3 regions of the Desemzia sp. FAM 23988 genome follow, and region 2 is predicted to be linked to each of the others. Evidence: riboswitches for the same ligand, from Rfam matches in the RefSeq annotation. Region 2 holds a riboswitch; each other region holds the start of a gene.

Region 1 (5,214 bases), on a different contig from region 2:
TTTCGCTATAATATCTTGATATTTATCAGATTTCCGTTCAAATAAACTTACTACATACGGACACACAGCAACCATTTTTTTACCTTCTGTTTCCATTTCTTGGACTGTACGATCTACTAATTGTTCAGCAACGCCTTGCCCTCTTAAACTTGGGTCAACAAATGTATGATCAACCAGTACTTTATCTTCACCGGAAGGTATATAGGTAATTTCTGCAATCATTTTTCCACTTTCGTCATTTTTATAAAAGCGATTATCCCCTTTTTCAAACTCCATTGTTCTTCCCCCTTTCTTCAATCAATGTCATTTTAGCATTTCTTATTTACTGCTTCCAGTTTGTTCATCCTTTTAATCCTACTGCACAAGAAAAATATTTTTGCATCAGCTGCTTTTTTGCAACTTTTCTACTGTCTGTTTTAGGTCTTCACTGCCACAGATAGCAGATATGACGGACACCCCATCTGCTCCCGAAGCACGAATTCCAGCTGCATTTTCTTCCGTGATACCACCAATACCTACTATTGGAAAAGTACCAAACTGTTTTCGTATCGTACGTATGCAGTTCAATCCTACTGGGGAGGCAGCATCTTTTTTAGACTGTGTTGGATAGATTGGGCCAATTCCAACGTAATCTGCTCCATTAACTATAGCCTGTTCCATTTCTTCAACATTATGGACTGAAACACCTACAAGGTTTCCTTTTACTCTCTTCCGAAAGGCTGTCAAGGCTAAATCATCTTGTCCCACGTGTATACCATCAGCATTTAATTGTATAGCAAGCTCAACATCGTCATTGACAATAAAAGGTACTTGGTACATTGCACACAATCTTTGACATGCTTTGGCAAAATCTACATAGGCTGAACCAGTCAACGCTCCTTTTCCTTTCTCGCGTAACTGAAAACAGGTTATCCCTGCCTGCAAAGCTTCTTCGAGTGTTTTCAATGGGTCTTTTTTGCAATTCACTGTACCCATGACAAAATAAATAGTTAAAATACTTCTATCCATTTACTTCTACCTCACATATTCCTTGGTTGCATTTGTAAGCAAAGTGGTTCGTCGGCCCATGACCGTGACCAATATAAAGCGGTGTAGAAACAGCTAGTTGAATAAATTTTTTCGCTTCAACGATCGCTTCTTGCATGGATAGTCCTTTCGCTATATTGGCTGTTAAAGCAGCAGAAAATGTACAGCCTGTCCCATGTGTATCTTTTGTTTTCACACGATTGGTGGTCAATTGAAAAGACTGCTCGCAAGTGTATACTCTATCAATTGCCTGTTCTTCTTCTAAATGTCCACCTTTGATGACAACACATTGAATGCCCATTCGCAACAGTTGTTGTGCTGCTTTTTCTATATCTTTCGTATTTTTAATACGAATACCTGTCAGCACTTCTGCTTCTGGGATGTTTGGGGTGCAAATGGTGGTATAGGGAAACAGCTTTTCTATTAAAGTTTTTGCTGCTGATTCTTGCAATAGCTTTGCTCCGCCTTTTGCAATCATCACCGGATCAACGATAAGCGGTATATTTTGTTTTTTTAGGATTTCAGCTACCCCATCAATTATTTCAACTGAAAACAACATCCCCGTTTTGATAGCTTTTACTGAAAAATCATCTAGTACAGTTTGGATCTGTTGTTGCACAAAATATGGCGGTACTTCATAAATATCATGTACACCCAGTGTATTTTGATCTGTTAATGCTGTAATGGCTGTGGTCCCAAATACCCCTAACTCTTGAAATGTTTTGAGATCTGCTTGAATCCCAGCTCCCCCGCCTGAATCTGATCCTGCAATCGTTAATGCAATCATTGTCCTGCCTCCGCTATCTTTTGCAGAGCATTCATAAATTGTACAGCGAATGTCCCCACTTCATTTCCACTCTGTTCAGCAGCTTGTTTATACGCTTGTAGAGTGGTGGCTAATTGATTGAATGAGGCTTCTTTTCCACTCGCAAGCGAAGCTGTACAAACAGCGCTTAATAAACACCCCATACCTGTAATACGTGTAGCAATTTCGTTGCCTCCAGACACGTATCGCTCTTCTTGACCATCCGTTAAATAATCGGTTTCTCCTGTGACGATGACTTGACAGCGATACTTCAAGGCAATTTCTCGCGCTACTTTGGAAACAGGCATCGCCCCTATGCCGCTGTCCACTCCTTTTTGATGCCATTCTTTACCTGCAATTGCGGCTAGTTCTCCTGCATTGCAGCGGATCAAATCAACCTGCATTCTTTTTAAAAGTTGTTGCACCACTTGTTTTCGATAGCTTGAAATACCGATTCCTACAGGATCCAGTACAACAGGAACTCCTAACTCATTTGCTTTTTTTCCAGCTACCAACATCGTTTGGATAGTGCGGTCATTTACGGTACCGATATTGATCAATACTCCTTGAGCAGCTGTCACGACATCAGCAACCTCATTCACTTCATCCGCCATAATAGGAGAAGCTCCGATAGCAAGTAATCCATTAGCCGTAAAATTTGCCACCACATAATTAGTGATACAATGGACTAAAGGAGCTGTTTGTTTGACTCTTGATAACATTTATTACACCCTTTCCTTGGTTTCTCTAGCTTATTCAAATAGGCTGATCTCAATCCTCCTTTATAGAACGTGAGCACAAAAAAAGGCTCTACAAATATGCAGAAGCCAAAAAAGTGTATAAGAAACTCACTATTTGCTCCCTACGTCAGTATGAACTAACAGGTTCAAAGGGTCAGGTTTTACCTTCTCAACACGACTGTGTCCCCCCGCAATTAAGCGTTTTACAAAAGAAAAAGCTCCCCAAATAAAATTGGAGAGCTCAGTACGAATATAGTCGTTAGAATACATATGTACGATTGTGCTCCCTACGTTAGTGTTAACTAACAGGTTCAAAGGGTCAGGTTTTAACCTTCTCAACACGATTATGTCCCCCTGCAAAACATTTAATTACTTATAAGTTTACTATAGATAATAAATTTAATCAATCACTTTACTGTCTTTAATACACCGCTCCTCGTTCTCTTTTAAAGTATAAAAGCCTCATTATTTGTGGTCTTAAGATAGCAGTGTTAAAGTAATCATAACTAGAGAACCAATCAGAGAGAGGAGTACCTTTTTATGAAAACTATCGCGATTAAAGAATTTGGGTCAGCTGATCAATTAAGAGAGATGGAAATGGAGAAGCCTTCTATCAAAGATGATCAGGTATTAATTGAAGTTCATGCTTTCTCCATTAACCCCGTTGATTGCAAAAGACGTTCCGGTAAAATGGGCGGCAAACTTCCTATGGTGCTTGGTGGTGATGTCGCTGGTATCGTAAGTGAAATTGGTACAAATGTCACGAATGTAAAGCCAGGTGATCGTGTATTTGCTAATGCATCCAAAACTTACGCTGAATATGCCCGATCTCGCGCCGAAGTAACGATTAAAATCCCTGATAAACTCTCTTTTGTGGAAGCAGCTGCAATTCCATTAGCTGGACAAACCGCTTGGGAAGCTTTAATAGATAAAGGACAATTAAGGGATAATGAAAAAGTCTTGATTCACGCAGGGGCTGGCGGAGTAGGCTCATTGGCTATACAAATTGCTAAACATTACAAAGCTTACGTTATTTCGACAGCCAGTGAGAAAAACAAAGCATTCCTTACTTCTCTAGGCGTGGACTATTTCATTGATTACAACAAAGAGGATTTTGAAAAAGCAGTCAGTGATGTCGATCTCGTACTAGACCCTTTAGGAGGCAAAACTCAAGAAAAAAGTTTCACTGTTCTAAAAAAAGGCGGGCGCTTAGTTTCCTTAGTACAAGAACCGGATGAAACTACATTAAAAAAATTAGGGATGATAGGAATTATTTTCAGTATGACCCCCACAAGCGAACGCCTGCAAACCTTAGCTGATTTACTTACCAGTGGAAAAATCAAAGCCATAGTCAGTCAAACTTACCCTTTTACAGAAGAAGGGGTACGTAAAGCACATGAACAAAGTGAAACAGGTCATACAAGAGGAAAAATCGTGATTAAAGTAAAATAAACAAAAAGATGGAGTCAAGAATTTTTCTTGACTCCATCTTTTTGTTTATTTTTATTGGTTCTCATCTAATAGATCTTTTTCAGAATCATAATCTAAATCGTTGAGAGTTTCATCCAACTTATCTGCAGGAATCGTTTGATCTTCATTAGGTTCTGCTGATGTCCCATGAACGTTTCCATGCGGAGCTTCCATTTCGTCAGAATATTTTTCTTTTAAGTCCTGAGCTTTCTCTTCGCCGACCTCTTTCCATTCCTGTGCTTTTTCTACTCCTACTTCTTTCCATTCTTGCCCTTTTTCCATTCCAGTATCTTTAACGTCGGTAAATTTATCCTTAATATCCGAACGTAATTCTTTCCCAGACTTAGGCGCAAATAACAAGGCAACTAGTGCACCTGCTAAAGGCAGAGCAATCATTTTAGCCACTTCCATATGTTTTACCTTGGCAGGCATCGCCTTAGTAACCCCTTTAGCAAGTTTGGCTTTGGTCTTCATACTTGGTTTAGCCATATGGTGCATATGGTGTGTGGAAGGTAAATAGTCTTTCGCTGTATCGTATGCATCTTGAGCATAATCGGTTCCCATGTCCATCAATTTTGTTAATTTCATACTATTCGTGCTCCTCTCACTTCTTGTTTTTCCTGTATTCCTATAAGTGTTTACATGATTATCATATAACAAATATAGAATTCTCTAAAGTAAAACGCACTCAAAATATACGAGATCACTTTCTAGACAGTTTTAAAAAGTATATTTCTAAAACTAAATGCAGACCAATCATCTCCTAAAACACCTTAATAAAGTCGTAACACTTTCCCATTTAAAGTAAGCGCTTTCATAAATGCTCAATGTGGTAATCATCATGAATTCTACCGTCTTCAGTAACTTCATCTTTCACATCAAGGTCATTATCACATCAAATAACTATTTATGAACCTAAAAAAGCTGCAGTTTGATTAGTAATTAGAAAATGAATTCCAACTACATCAAACTGCAGCTTCAGCTGTTATATATAAGCCACTTGCCGGATTCGAACCGGCGACCTCTTCCTTACCATGGAAGCGCTCTACCGACTGAGCTAAAGCGGCATTTAGATTAATGCGCTTTAATTTTGGATAAAAAAAAAGAACTCCGCAAGTAGGACTCGAACCTACGACATCGTGATTAACAGTCACGCGCTACTACCAACTGAGC
Region 2 (5,744 bases):
AGAGCAGGAATTAATTGGATGTAAGGTTCGTACATATCAATTGTTACCGTCTTTACCTTTTTTCGGACAGGTAATGAGAACCGTTGGAAATAACGCAATAACTCACCTTTTTGTCTATTCGCTACAACATCTACAACCCTATGGGTCAGCGCATCACAATAAATAAAACTCATCGAAAATTTAACCGAGTTGACACTTTTAAATTCATCAAAATTGAGGTGATCCGGCAAAGAAGAAACCGGTCGAATTTTTAGTTTTTCAGCCGTTTGAGTGATGACGCGATGCACCGTATTCCAAGATACCGAATGTTCTTCAGCAATCATTTTCACAGATTTTATTTTCGTTGCTTGATCGGCGATGTGTTGCTTGACACGAGTAGAGACAAAGCAGTCTTGATCGACAATAGCTGTTTGAGCAGTATAAGCAGAGAGGCATTTTTTACAGAAGAAACGTTGTTTCTTTAACATTAAGTAGGCCGGTAGGCCAGACACATGCATTAACGTTAGACGCGATGTTCTAGTGCCATTTTTTACAATAGAATAGTGCTCGTTTTTAGTCCCACATCCAGGATATCTTTCTGGGATATAGGATAACTGAGCATGATAAAACAACGAGCGTCGATCTTTATACATCTTTTCTTCAACGGTTTCTCCATCAAAATAAATATTTTTGTCTTTTAATTGCAGTGTATTTGCGATAAACTGTTGCATATGGACGTATCTCCTTTAATTTGGTTTGGCGATTAAATTATATCGGAGATACGTTCTTTTTTCATTACATACGAAAAAATACGGTTGGTGGAAAAATTATCCATCAACCGTATTTATTATAGAACCAAAAAAAATAAACTGTTATAACAAGGTTTTTGACTCATTTTTGAGAAACTATGAATTATTCAGGTTTAATTAAATTATAGGAGTCTGAGGTATACCAACCCGATTAACGTCATGAGTGGAAGCGTAATGAGAAAAACAACATCATACCACTTCACTTTAGTTTGAATGTAATGGGTCCGTTCTTCAGAAAAACCTTTTGCATGCATTGCCATTGCTAATGCATCAGACCAACGTATAGACCGAATGAGGAGTCCAATCATGGGTCTATAATCAAATTTCCTCAATTTAATTTGTCTAACTTGATAAGCTAGTTTTGCTTGTGAATAATTTTCCCTCATTGAAGGGATTAGATAAACAGATGCCAAAACACCATAAGATAGACTGTTCGATAACTTTCCTTGCTGAACCATACTAGCAATTAACTCATTTGGATAGATAGTCAATGCTGTTAATAAACCAAGTACTGCGAAAGAAAAGATACGTGTCCCTAATCGTAGCCCATTTAAAAATGTAGCATCTTCCACAACAAAACGTGTTGACTGCGCGGATAGACTAATGTCAGTACCGCCAGTATGACTAAACTGCCATCCTGTAATGAAGAAAGCAAATGATAAGAAAAGAGCTGGAAGAATGATTTTTAATGCTTGCCTTAATTGAACTCTTTTACTAGTAAATAGAAGTAAGAGAACAATCACAATTATAAAAGTATTGAGGCGCCAGTCTGGTGAGAACATTAAGAGTAAACTGGTGACTAAAACAGTGATTAGTTTTATAAATGGGTTAATGCAATCAATCATAGGACACCTCAATTAACTCTTGGTTTTCTAGTAAATAACCACGGTCAGCATAGTGCTTTACTAAGTCATGATCGTGACTGGTGAAGATGATGGACGTTCCATTTTGCCTGAGTTCATTTAAATTATTCATAATTTCGAGTGCATTTTGTTTATCTTGACCGTAGGTTGGTTCATCAACTAGTAGCAGTCTCTGTCCTTTAATTAACATACAAAGTACTGCTAATCGGCGTTGTTGACCCTGACTTAAAAGCCATGGTGAAGTAGAAGCTTGATCTTCTAAGTTATGTCGCTTCAAGAGATTAGTGATTAATTTTGTAGTTTCTTCTTCAGTCTTTTCAGGATAAACAGCTTGCACTCCAATATTCAATTCGTCAAAACATGAAGTTGTTAAAAATTGAAGAGAAGGATCTTGAAAAACAACTCCAATTTGAGAAAGCCAATCTTTCCTATTCTTAGAATCAAACTTTAAATCTTTCATATGCATAGTCCCGTCAAAAGGATATTCCCCCAGAATCGTCTGAAAAATAGTTGATTTACCGGATCCACTTTTTCCTTGTAATGCAATTAATTCTCCTGGATAAATCTTCATGTTGCAGTTTTTTACTAAAATGCGGTAAGGATGCCACATTTTTTTCAGCCACTTTGTTTTATATTCTCCTAGTTTAATCGTTATATTTTCGATTTGAAAAATAGGCTCCAAGTTATTTGATACTTCTGCTCGTTGCAGAGGTTTTTCTAGTTCTGATAATAACCCTTCTTGTTCAAGTAGGAGTTGATCGTTAGTAGAAAGTGGATTAAGTGAGATATTTGTCTCTAGAAGTTGCCCCACTCGACTTAATACCATCATTCGGTCAACGAATTGCCACCTATCAAGACGGTGATCGATGACTAGAATGATTTTATTTTGTTTTTTTAGTTCTAAAATTGTTTCTTGAAGTTCGTTTGCTTTTTGATCATCCAAGTTAGAAAATGGTTCATCTAATATATAGACGAGTGGATCAATGATTTCCAAACATGAAAAGTTTGATCGCTGTAATTCTCCACCAGACATGGCATCAAAAGAACGTTCAAGCAATTCGGTAACACCTGTTTTCTTTGCGTGTTCTTTAACCATTTCATCCATTAATGAAGGATCAAAACCTTTGTTCTCTAAGCAAAAAATTAATTCTTGATAGAGATTTTCCATAGCAAATGCTAGTCGGGCATTCTGAAATGATGCAGATATATACCTCATAGATTCCTGATTGTCCATAGATAATAGGTCTTGTCCAGAAACAGAAATTGTGCCGGATTTTAATGTGCCGCCACTTTCAGGATAATATCCTGTTAGAACACCTGCTAGTGTACTTTTTCCTGATCCGCTTGCACCCGCTAGAAGCACAATTTCTCCAGGATTGATTGAAAAACTTATATCCAAAAAGTGTACGCTATCTTCTAGATTGAATTCTAATTGCTCAACAACAAGTCCATGATTATTTCCCTTTTTCATGACTGACACCATAAGATTTCAATAGCCCCGTATTGTCCAAAGCAATACAAATTTTATGCGCAATAAACCCAGTAAAAATAAGTGAACTTACTAAACGAATAACAAAGATAGCGATAACGATAGAAATTTCAAGTGAAGCATAATCGTTTCTGAATGCAGTCCAGATAAAACTGAAAATGGTAGCCAAAACGGCACCTACCATTGAATTTCTCATATTATAGCGACGGTATTTCGTAAACATATAAGGCAATTCAACACCTAAACCTTGAATAAAGGCACTGACTATAACAATGGGACCAAAAACATTTCCCAAAACAACTTCTATAACAGCAGCAAATATTTCAGTAATAATACCCACGCTTGGCCGTCTAAGAACGTAAAGAGCAACAACAGGTGCCATAAACCATATCCCGTAAAAAGGTTCATATCCTAAAATACCAATACCTGCTGGAGTGAGAGCAGTTGTTAGAGCAGCTCCTAAATACAATGCAATTAAATAAACAATTCCAAATGCGACAGAGATTAATCCCATAAAAATAAAGTCTCTTAATTTCAATGGCTCTTTATTCATAATGATTCCCCCTCAGGTAAGTTACAGAGTAAAGAGGCTTCTATAATATAATGGCTAACATCTTTGCCTGTTCTTTCTGCGACATATTCTAAATAATCAAAGACATCATGTACTTCACCTTTTAAGTAAGTCGTGTAATGGCCACTTCCAGCATAAACACCTCGGTCAATCCCATTGTTAACCACTTCTTCAATAAGTGACATATAGTTATCAGTGCCCATTGGATACAGCGAAAATTTACCAACAACTGGGAAGGATCTTTTGCGGCTGTTGCGGTCATTGATACGTCTATCATCATAATCAAGTGTGTAGTCTGCATCGTGATCTCCCGGGCAACCTTTCGAGATAGTCATATGAAGACTCATATGTACATCATCATGATATGCTTGAGAAAATACCGCTCGAACGCCGTCAAATACAGCCGATTCTCTACCACGGTAAACCGTTGAAGTGGGATCAGTTTCACTCCACACCATAGAAGTGTCTACATTTTCAAGTGAAGAGAGGATAATGTCGACAAAGTTATCAGACATCGGGGCTAAGTTGAATCTAATTCCCGCAATTCCTTCTTTTGAACCAGGAACACCTACTGCGCAACTGCCGTATGAGACATATTCTTTTTTTGACAAAATAAAAACTCCTTTTCCAGTTAATAATCCAGAAAAAGAGTATAGTAAAAATTATAATCTTCCTACGCAACAATAAAGTTGATCAGGTTCACGAATCTGCTTCTAGCACTCTCAGCCTCCTTTAAAAGGCTCTCCGGATTAAATAACTATTTAATTTTGTTAATTCAGTATACTTGAAAAGAAAATCGATGGCAAGCTAAACATTTTTATTATTTTAGAATTTATCGTTCGAACGTGATAATGTCCTAAGTAGGTCGAAGCATAAAATGTCCCAAAATGATAAAATAAAATCATGAAAAGGATAATACTAACGATGAATGAAGATAAGAAATATAAAGTAATAAAAGCTGTGGCAGAAAAAAGAAAGGAAAAAAAGAGAGCTTGTGTTGTGAAACAAGAATCCCTTTTCCCTTTTTGCAACAAGTCCTTAAAAATTCAAATCATCATCTTCCTGTTTAGGATCTTTTTTAAACAGCAAAGACAATAAGTTTCCTATTAAAATGACCACTATCGCTGCAAAAATAAGTTTACCTAAGAAGAAAATCATTTTTATCACCTACTCGTTAGTATCAACAATTGCCTGACCCGTTTGTACTTCAACCCAACCATGTTCTAAACGTGCTTCTACTTCTTTTAACTTGATCAATTCTTCAGAAATGGATTCAGATAATTTTTTATTGGCTTCCGCCTCTGCTTCTGCTGCTTTTACTTTTTGGTAAGCTAAACTGTCTGCTTTTGTTTTGGCTGTATCGGCTTCCAAGAGAGCTTTTTCTTTTTCTTGACCCGCTTTGATGATCTCATCAATGGATTTTTGCGTTTCCGCATCAACATCTGGAACTCCAAAAGCAACGTCTTCTACCAAGAATCCTTTAGGTTCAACTGCTTTAGTGAAATCTTCTAAAATCGATTGCTGAACTTCTGTTGATTTTGATCCCGTTACATCCAACAAGCTATATCTAGCAACGACACTACGCGATGATTTCAGCAATTGTGCCTTCAACCAGTTAGCTTCAATATCTTCTACGCTGATGCTCCCAAATTCTTTAAACACATCGGAAACTTTTTTCGAATCGACTTTGTAAGCATATGTAATCGATACATGGGTAGCTTTTCCATCTTCCGTAGCCAAATTCAACTTCTCTGCTTTAACCGTCTGTAAGCGAATAGGATACTGAGTTACTTTATCCAATCCGACAAATTTAACCCCTTGGCTTAGCGTTTGATCTCTCACTCCGCCGTTCATTGAATAACGAACCCCTACATAACCATTTTCGATTTTTTCAAAAAACACTAAAAATCCACCTACCAATAAGATAATGACTAAAAGACCAATCATTAACCCTTTGATTTTTTTGATGCTGTTCTTATCGTATATTTTTTCGTTCAATTCTATGTCCTCTTTTCTTTTTTTAACTAAATAAT
Region 3 (5,744 bases), on a different contig from region 2:
AAGATAGGGGGGGAAAATACACCGTTAAAGATTAGCCCAAATAGTGCGATAGAAAGCACTGCATTCATTAAAACTCCGCCTAAATTATATAACACAAATGGAAAATCACCCTCGTTGTATGCAGGAGGGGACATCAAACATTGTCCTCCTGTACCAGGTAAGTTCATTCGTTTTTGTTGGATACTTCCTTCTTCTTTGACTAACGTCAAGGAACCTATTCGGAAAGAAACATAAGCATAGCCGGTCATCAATCCAAATACCAAATGACCCATTTCATGAAGTAAAATATGTATCAAATAACTGATAAAAAAAGCTATGAACCCAATAAACAACAGACTTAAATTTAATTCAATTGCATCAGTTTCCAAAAATACTCCTGCAACAAAACCAATCGTTAAACCAATAATTGCTGAACCTCCCATTACAAGAATCACGGTACTCCATTGGGATTTCTTTTTTTCACTTTTATTTTTTGTCATATGTGCTTCACTTCCTTATGGGTTGCTTAATGCATTCTCCTAAAAAGGATAACATTACTTATTTAGTATGTACTAGTCGAAAAAAAAGTCAATCATAATTTTGACCGACAACTCTTTTTAGCTTTAAAAAAAAAGACGAGATAGTAATATCCCGTCCTTTGATCTTGTATTAACGTGTTGTTGATGAAAATAATTGTGGTGCTGTTTTTTTGATCGCTATCAGTAAGATGCTGACTACGACCGCTGTGATTACTCCACTCAAAATCTGTGTCACGAAAGAATACAGCAAAGCACTCATTCCTTCTGGTGCGTAGCTGCCCCAGAAATAATAACCTGCTACAAAATGCCAGAAGAATCGTGCCATCGTACCGGAAAATGTTCCCAGAACAATGTACAGATTCAATTTAACCGTCTGATCGGTTTGACTGAGCGAATGGATTTTAGCAGCAAATAATCCTCCGAAACCTGCAAAGGCAAAGGCAATAAAATATTCAATAAATCCTTGTAAAGGACTTAGAATATAGGCATTACCAATTACAAAATGCAAGATCCCCCATAAAAAACCAGCATAAACTGCTGGAACAAAACCTCTCCTAAACGCATAAAGCGTGAGAGGCACCATCCCTAATGAAACTGTAAAAGACGGACCGATATTTGTTGGGATAAGCGATAATACAATGGCTAAAGCAGCTATAATCGTCCCTTCTATCCACACACCAAACTTTTTGTTGCGCATAAAAAAACCTCCTTTATAATTTGAACAATGCCAAACAACAAAGGAGGAGATCACTTGAGTAATTAGACTACATACTTTTGTGCTCTGTCACAATTCCTACGCTCGTGCTAACGAACAGGTTCGAAGGGTCAGAATCATCGATTCAATCTCAGCTTAAAAAAGCACCCCTTTGTGATGGACGTTCATTCAGTTTTTACCTATTCACTATACCGAATATTTCAACCCTTGTCAATACTGCTCTCCGGGTTGAAACGATTTGATTAGTCTAACTTTTTAGCTAATACAAATTCTATACTGTCCCCTATGTTGATCCGTTGTTGAGTATTTGAAAAACCTGATTGAATATACAGCATTTGACTGCTGATATTGTCTATAGAGACAGACAACACAATTTCGTTGATCATGGGATAATGATAGCGCACATAGTCGGGCAGCAGTTCTAAAGACTTTTTAGCATATCCTTCTCCTTGATAATTCAAATCAATCGAATGTGCTCTAAATAGAATTGCTTTTGGATTGTCTGTAAAAGTGGACACCCCTACTCCAAGTTGAAGGATAAAAAAACCAATCAATTCCTGCCCCTTTAAAATCAAAATCGGGTGTTTTTCAGTTTCATGCATACTCTCGGTTAAAGCATCCATTGGCTTAACAATATAAGAATTTGAATCAATGGCATAATTTTCTAATTTTGGAGCATCTTCTATAACCGCTTCTCTTAGAATTATCTTTTCCATAGCCCTTCACCTTGCCTTTTTCATTATTCTTTTTCAGTATAAGAATAACAGACAGGACTAATAAATGTCTCTTGAAACGTTCTTAATTTCTCTGATTTGCAATACTCTGATTACTTCAACCCATCCCACTCCAAATAAAATTCTTGCAAAAACTGTTCCATAAACTGGTGTCTGTTTTCAGCAAAAGATCTTCCTGTTTGAGTATTCATCGTGTCTTTCAACTTTAATAATTTTTCATAAAAATGCATGATCGCTGTATCTTCTCCAGATCGATACTCTTCGTAAGATACCCCTTCTCTCGGCATTTTAGAAGGATCATGAATCAACCGACCACGGGAACCCGAATAAGCCATTGTTCTGGCAATACCGATTGCTCCAATGGCATCTAACCGATCTGCATCTTGCACGAGTTTTCCCTCTATAGAAGTCATCTCTATTTTATTGGTTCCACCTTTATAGGACAAGTTCAGCACAATAAATAAAAGAGACTCTTTTTCGGCGTGGGTTAAAGATAGCTGATTCAACCAATCGGTTAATTTTTTTTCTCCTGCTTCAGGTGTCTCATTTAATTTTTCATCTGGGACATCATGCAGCAATGCAGCCATCTCACAAATAAAAGCATCTACTTCCCCGGGTTCTTCAGCTGCCATTTGCAAGGCTAGATTACGTACACGATGAATATGCCACCAATCATGTCCGGAAGCGTCTTTCTTCAATAACTGAAAGACAAACTGTTCTGTCTGCTTTAAAATCTCTTTTTGAAGGTCTGTTTTCATATTTTGTCCTCTCTAAACTTTTTGGGTTCTTCATCTTCTAGCGTTGGTAGAGAAATTTCCTCCAGCCTATGGGGTTGCTTATGGACCGCCATGGGACCGCCTTGAGCTGAAAACCACATCTCAAGACTTGCAAGCTTCAAACTTAGCGTAACGGCTAAAGCCTAACGCTAAGTAATTCCCATTGCTTCCTTTTCCATGGCTACAAGCAACCCCATAGTCCTCCATAAATTTCTAGGAATGAGCTTCTAAAAAGTTTAGAATTAATTTTTTTACTTACCAACGTCAAATATTGTAGAACCACTTTTTGAACGACCCATTAAGGGTTTTAAATAAGGCTAGGACAAATGTCCTAGCCTATGCCTTAATTTATCTTCTGCGTTTTGAATTGCTGACTTCCATAATGATCGGTAAGATAACCGGTCTTCTGCGTGTCTTATCGAACAAGAATTTGCTTAATGAGTCTCTGATGTCTTGCTTCAAAGCTCCCCATTCAAATTCATTTTGCTGTAAGTTCTCTTCAACGACTTTTTGGACCATTTCGCTGCTTTGTTCAATCAATTGCGTATTTTCTTTGACGTATACAAAACCACGAGTCATGACTTGTGGACCAGACGTAATTTCTTTTGTTTTACGATTAATTGTCACCACAGCGATCAGAATCCCATCTTGAGACAATAGCTTACGGTCACGCAAGACAATATTTCCAATATCCCCGATTCCAATACCGTCTACCATAGTATTCCCAGATTCTACTTGACCAGACATTGTCAAGCGGTTATGAGAATATTCCATGATATCTCCTTTGCCAGGAATAATGATATTTTTATATGAGATCCCTACTTCATGAGCCAAGTCAGCATGAGCTGCTAACATACGGTACTCTCCCGTTACAGGGATGAAGTACTTCGGTTGGATCAAGTTAATCATCAACTTCAGATCGTTCGGTGTAGCATGTCCAGAAGCTTTCAGATTATCGGTGATTTGTTTCACTTCTCCACCAGCACGGTAAACCATATTTTCAGTAGTGGCTACTGTAACTTCCATTTCATTTGAAGGGCTAGTCACGATATAAACTAGATCGCCTTCTTTGATATTCACTTGCGGATGCTTGCCTTTTGCCATACGTTGTAAGGTTTGGATCGGTTCGCCGGTGCTCCCTGTTTCAAGTACAACGATTTCTTGGTCTTCGTATTTTTCAATCTCTTTTACAGAAACGATCAATTCATCGCTTGGCAATTGCAATTTGTCTAATTTTAATGCTTTGTCGACAATCTCTTCCAAATGTTTTCCGGTAATAAAGATTTTACGATTGGAACGATGTGCTGCGTCCAATACTTGTTGGATTCTTAGAATATTGCTGGCCACAGCGGCCACAATGATTCGTCCATTTGTATTTTGGAAAGTATCCAATACTTCTTCAGCAACTTTCAATTCACTCACATTTTCAACAGGACTTTCAGCTTCACTAGAATCACTTAACAGTGCCAATACATTGCTTCTGCCGATATCGCTGATGCGGTTTAAATCTGTTTTATACATCGGTTTAGCACTCTGATCAAACTTAAAGTTTCCTGTATAGACAATGCTGCCTTCATCCGTTTTAACAACGATTCCGACAGAATCAGGGATAGAGTGAGTGGTTCTAAAGAAACTCACTACTGCGTTGCCAAATTCAATTTCGGTATGCTCATCGACTACATGGTAATCATCAAAATGAGCCACTTGTCCTTTTTCTTCGACACTCATTTTAGCTAACGCCATTGTTAATTCAGTACCAAATACCGGCACATTGAATTTTTGCAGAAAATACGGTAAAGCTCCTATAGAATCTTCATGTCCATGTGTTAAGAACACTGCAGTAACACGATCTTTATTTGCTTCTAAATAATCAAAATTTGGAATGACAACATCGATTCCAAATAATTCTGTTTCTGGATACATCAATCCGCAATCCAGAACAAAAATTTCTTCATCTACTTCCACAACGTACATATTTTTACCATTTTCACGCACGCCACCAAGTGGAATGATTTTAACTTTACTCATTACTTCACCTCTTTGGTTTTCTTTCATTACATTGTTGATACTTTTATGGATAACAAATTGCTAAGATACTTTCTTTTTCTTCAGGCGTACATTCTACTAAAGGCAATCTCAATCCTCCAACAGCTACCCCATTGTGATTCAACACACATTTTGTGGGTGCCGGAGAAGGAACAGAAAACAAACTGTCCATTTTTGGTAACAGCTCAGCAGATAGTTCAGCCGCTCGTTTCAATTGCCCGTCTTCTAAAGCGTCGTACATCTCGGACATTTCTTTACCAAATACTTGACTGGCTACCGAAACCACCCCATTGGCTCCAATGGCTTTAGCTGGAAGGGATAAATTATCTTCACCGGTGTAAACCAAAAAGTCTTCAGACGTATGTGAGATGATTTGGCTCATCGCATCCAACCCTGCACATTCTTTGATCCCTATCACATTATCAATGCCAGATAAACGAATAGTCGTTTCTGGATCTATCGACACACTGGTTCTGCCTGGAACATTGTAGATCATGATTGGTAATGCGGTACTTTTGGCTACAGCTTCAAAGTGAGCGAATAATCCAGCTTGATTCGGCTTGTTATAATATGGAGTAACAACCAATGCTGCATCGATACCGTTGATTTTTTCCACTTCTTGCGTAAAAGAAATCGTTTCAGCAGTATTGTTTGAACCAGTCCCTGCAATAATGGGAATACGTCCAGCAACATATTCAACCGTTTTTTGATACAAAGCCAATTTTTCGTCATGGGAAAGGGTTGGTGATTCGCCTGTTGTGCCACCGACCACGATTCCTTCAGTGCCTGTTGAAATTAAGTATTCGATAAATCTTTTTAATTGTTCATTGTCTACTTTATTTTCTTGATCAAAAGGAGTGACCATTGCTGTAATGATTCTTGCACGTTGAATATCCAAACTCTCACCTTCCTGTAATGCGATTTTTTTACGCTTTGACGCTTAATAAACCTAATT

What was found. Region 2 has a riboswitch for thiamine pyrophosphate ahead of ACEN4L_RS03400 (YkoF family thiamine/hydroxymethylpyrimidine-binding protein). Riboswitches for the same ligand answer to the same signal wherever they lie in the genome.
Region 1: linked by a shared signal. The riboswitch ahead of thiM (hydroxyethylthiazole kinase) and the one ahead of ACEN4L_RS03400 (YkoF family thiamine/hydroxymethylpyrimidine-binding protein) in region 2 are both predicted to bind thiamine pyrophosphate.
Region 3: linked by a shared signal. The riboswitch ahead of thiT (energy-coupled thiamine transporter ThiT) and the one ahead of ACEN4L_RS03400 (YkoF family thiamine/hydroxymethylpyrimidine-binding protein) in region 2 are both predicted to bind thiamine pyrophosphate.

Annotation. Positions count from the first base shown of each region.
Region 1 is NZ_JBGQQS010000026.1:31,315-36,528, forward strand. It holds gene ACEN4L_RS11765 (GNAT family N-acetyltransferase) at 1-276, opposite strand, end outside; gene thiE (thiamine phosphate synthase) at 382-1,008, opposite strand; gene thiD (bifunctional hydroxymethylpyrimidine kinase/phosphomethylpyrimidine kinase) at 1,001-1,813, opposite strand; gene thiM (hydroxyethylthiazole kinase) at 1,810-2,553, opposite strand; TPP riboswitch at 2,674-2,771, opposite strand; TPP riboswitch at 2,839-2,937, opposite strand; gene ACEN4L_RS11785 (NADP-dependent oxidoreductase) at 3,112-4,023, shown strand; gene ACEN4L_RS11790 (YtxH domain-containing protein) at 4,075-4,629, opposite strand; tRNA gene ACEN4L_RS11795 (tRNA-Thr) at 5,036-5,108, opposite strand; tRNA gene ACEN4L_RS11800 (tRNA-Asn) at 5,150-5,214, opposite strand, start outside.
Region 2 is NZ_JBGQQS010000004.1:8,813-14,556, forward strand. It holds partial or broken gene ACEN4L_RS03380 (ISL3 family transposase) at 1-710, opposite strand, end outside; gene ACEN4L_RS03385 (energy-coupling factor transporter transmembrane component T family protein) at 911-1,633, opposite strand; gene ACEN4L_RS03390 (ABC transporter ATP-binding protein) at 1,626-3,122, opposite strand; gene ACEN4L_RS03395 (ECF transporter S component) at 3,106-3,693, opposite strand; gene ACEN4L_RS03400 (YkoF family thiamine/hydroxymethylpyrimidine-binding protein) at 3,690-4,322, opposite strand; TPP riboswitch at 4,365-4,468, opposite strand; gene ACEN4L_RS03405 (hypothetical protein) at 4,636-4,809, shown strand; gene ACEN4L_RS03410 (SPFH domain-containing protein) at 4,879-5,658, opposite strand.
Region 3 is NZ_JBGQQS010000001.1:111,808-117,551, forward strand. It holds gene ACEN4L_RS00640 (hypothetical protein) at 1-479, opposite strand, end outside; gene thiT (energy-coupled thiamine transporter ThiT) at 649-1,215, opposite strand; TPP riboswitch at 1,292-1,394, opposite strand; gene ACEN4L_RS00650 (GNAT family N-acetyltransferase) at 1,476-1,949, opposite strand; gene ACEN4L_RS00655 (HD domain-containing protein) at 2,060-2,725, opposite strand; gene ACEN4L_RS00660 (ribonuclease J) at 3,092-4,771, opposite strand; gene dapA (4-hydroxy-tetrahydrodipicolinate synthase) at 4,815-5,687, opposite strand; gene ACEN4L_RS00670 (aspartate-semialdehyde dehydrogenase) at 5,716-5,744, opposite strand, start outside.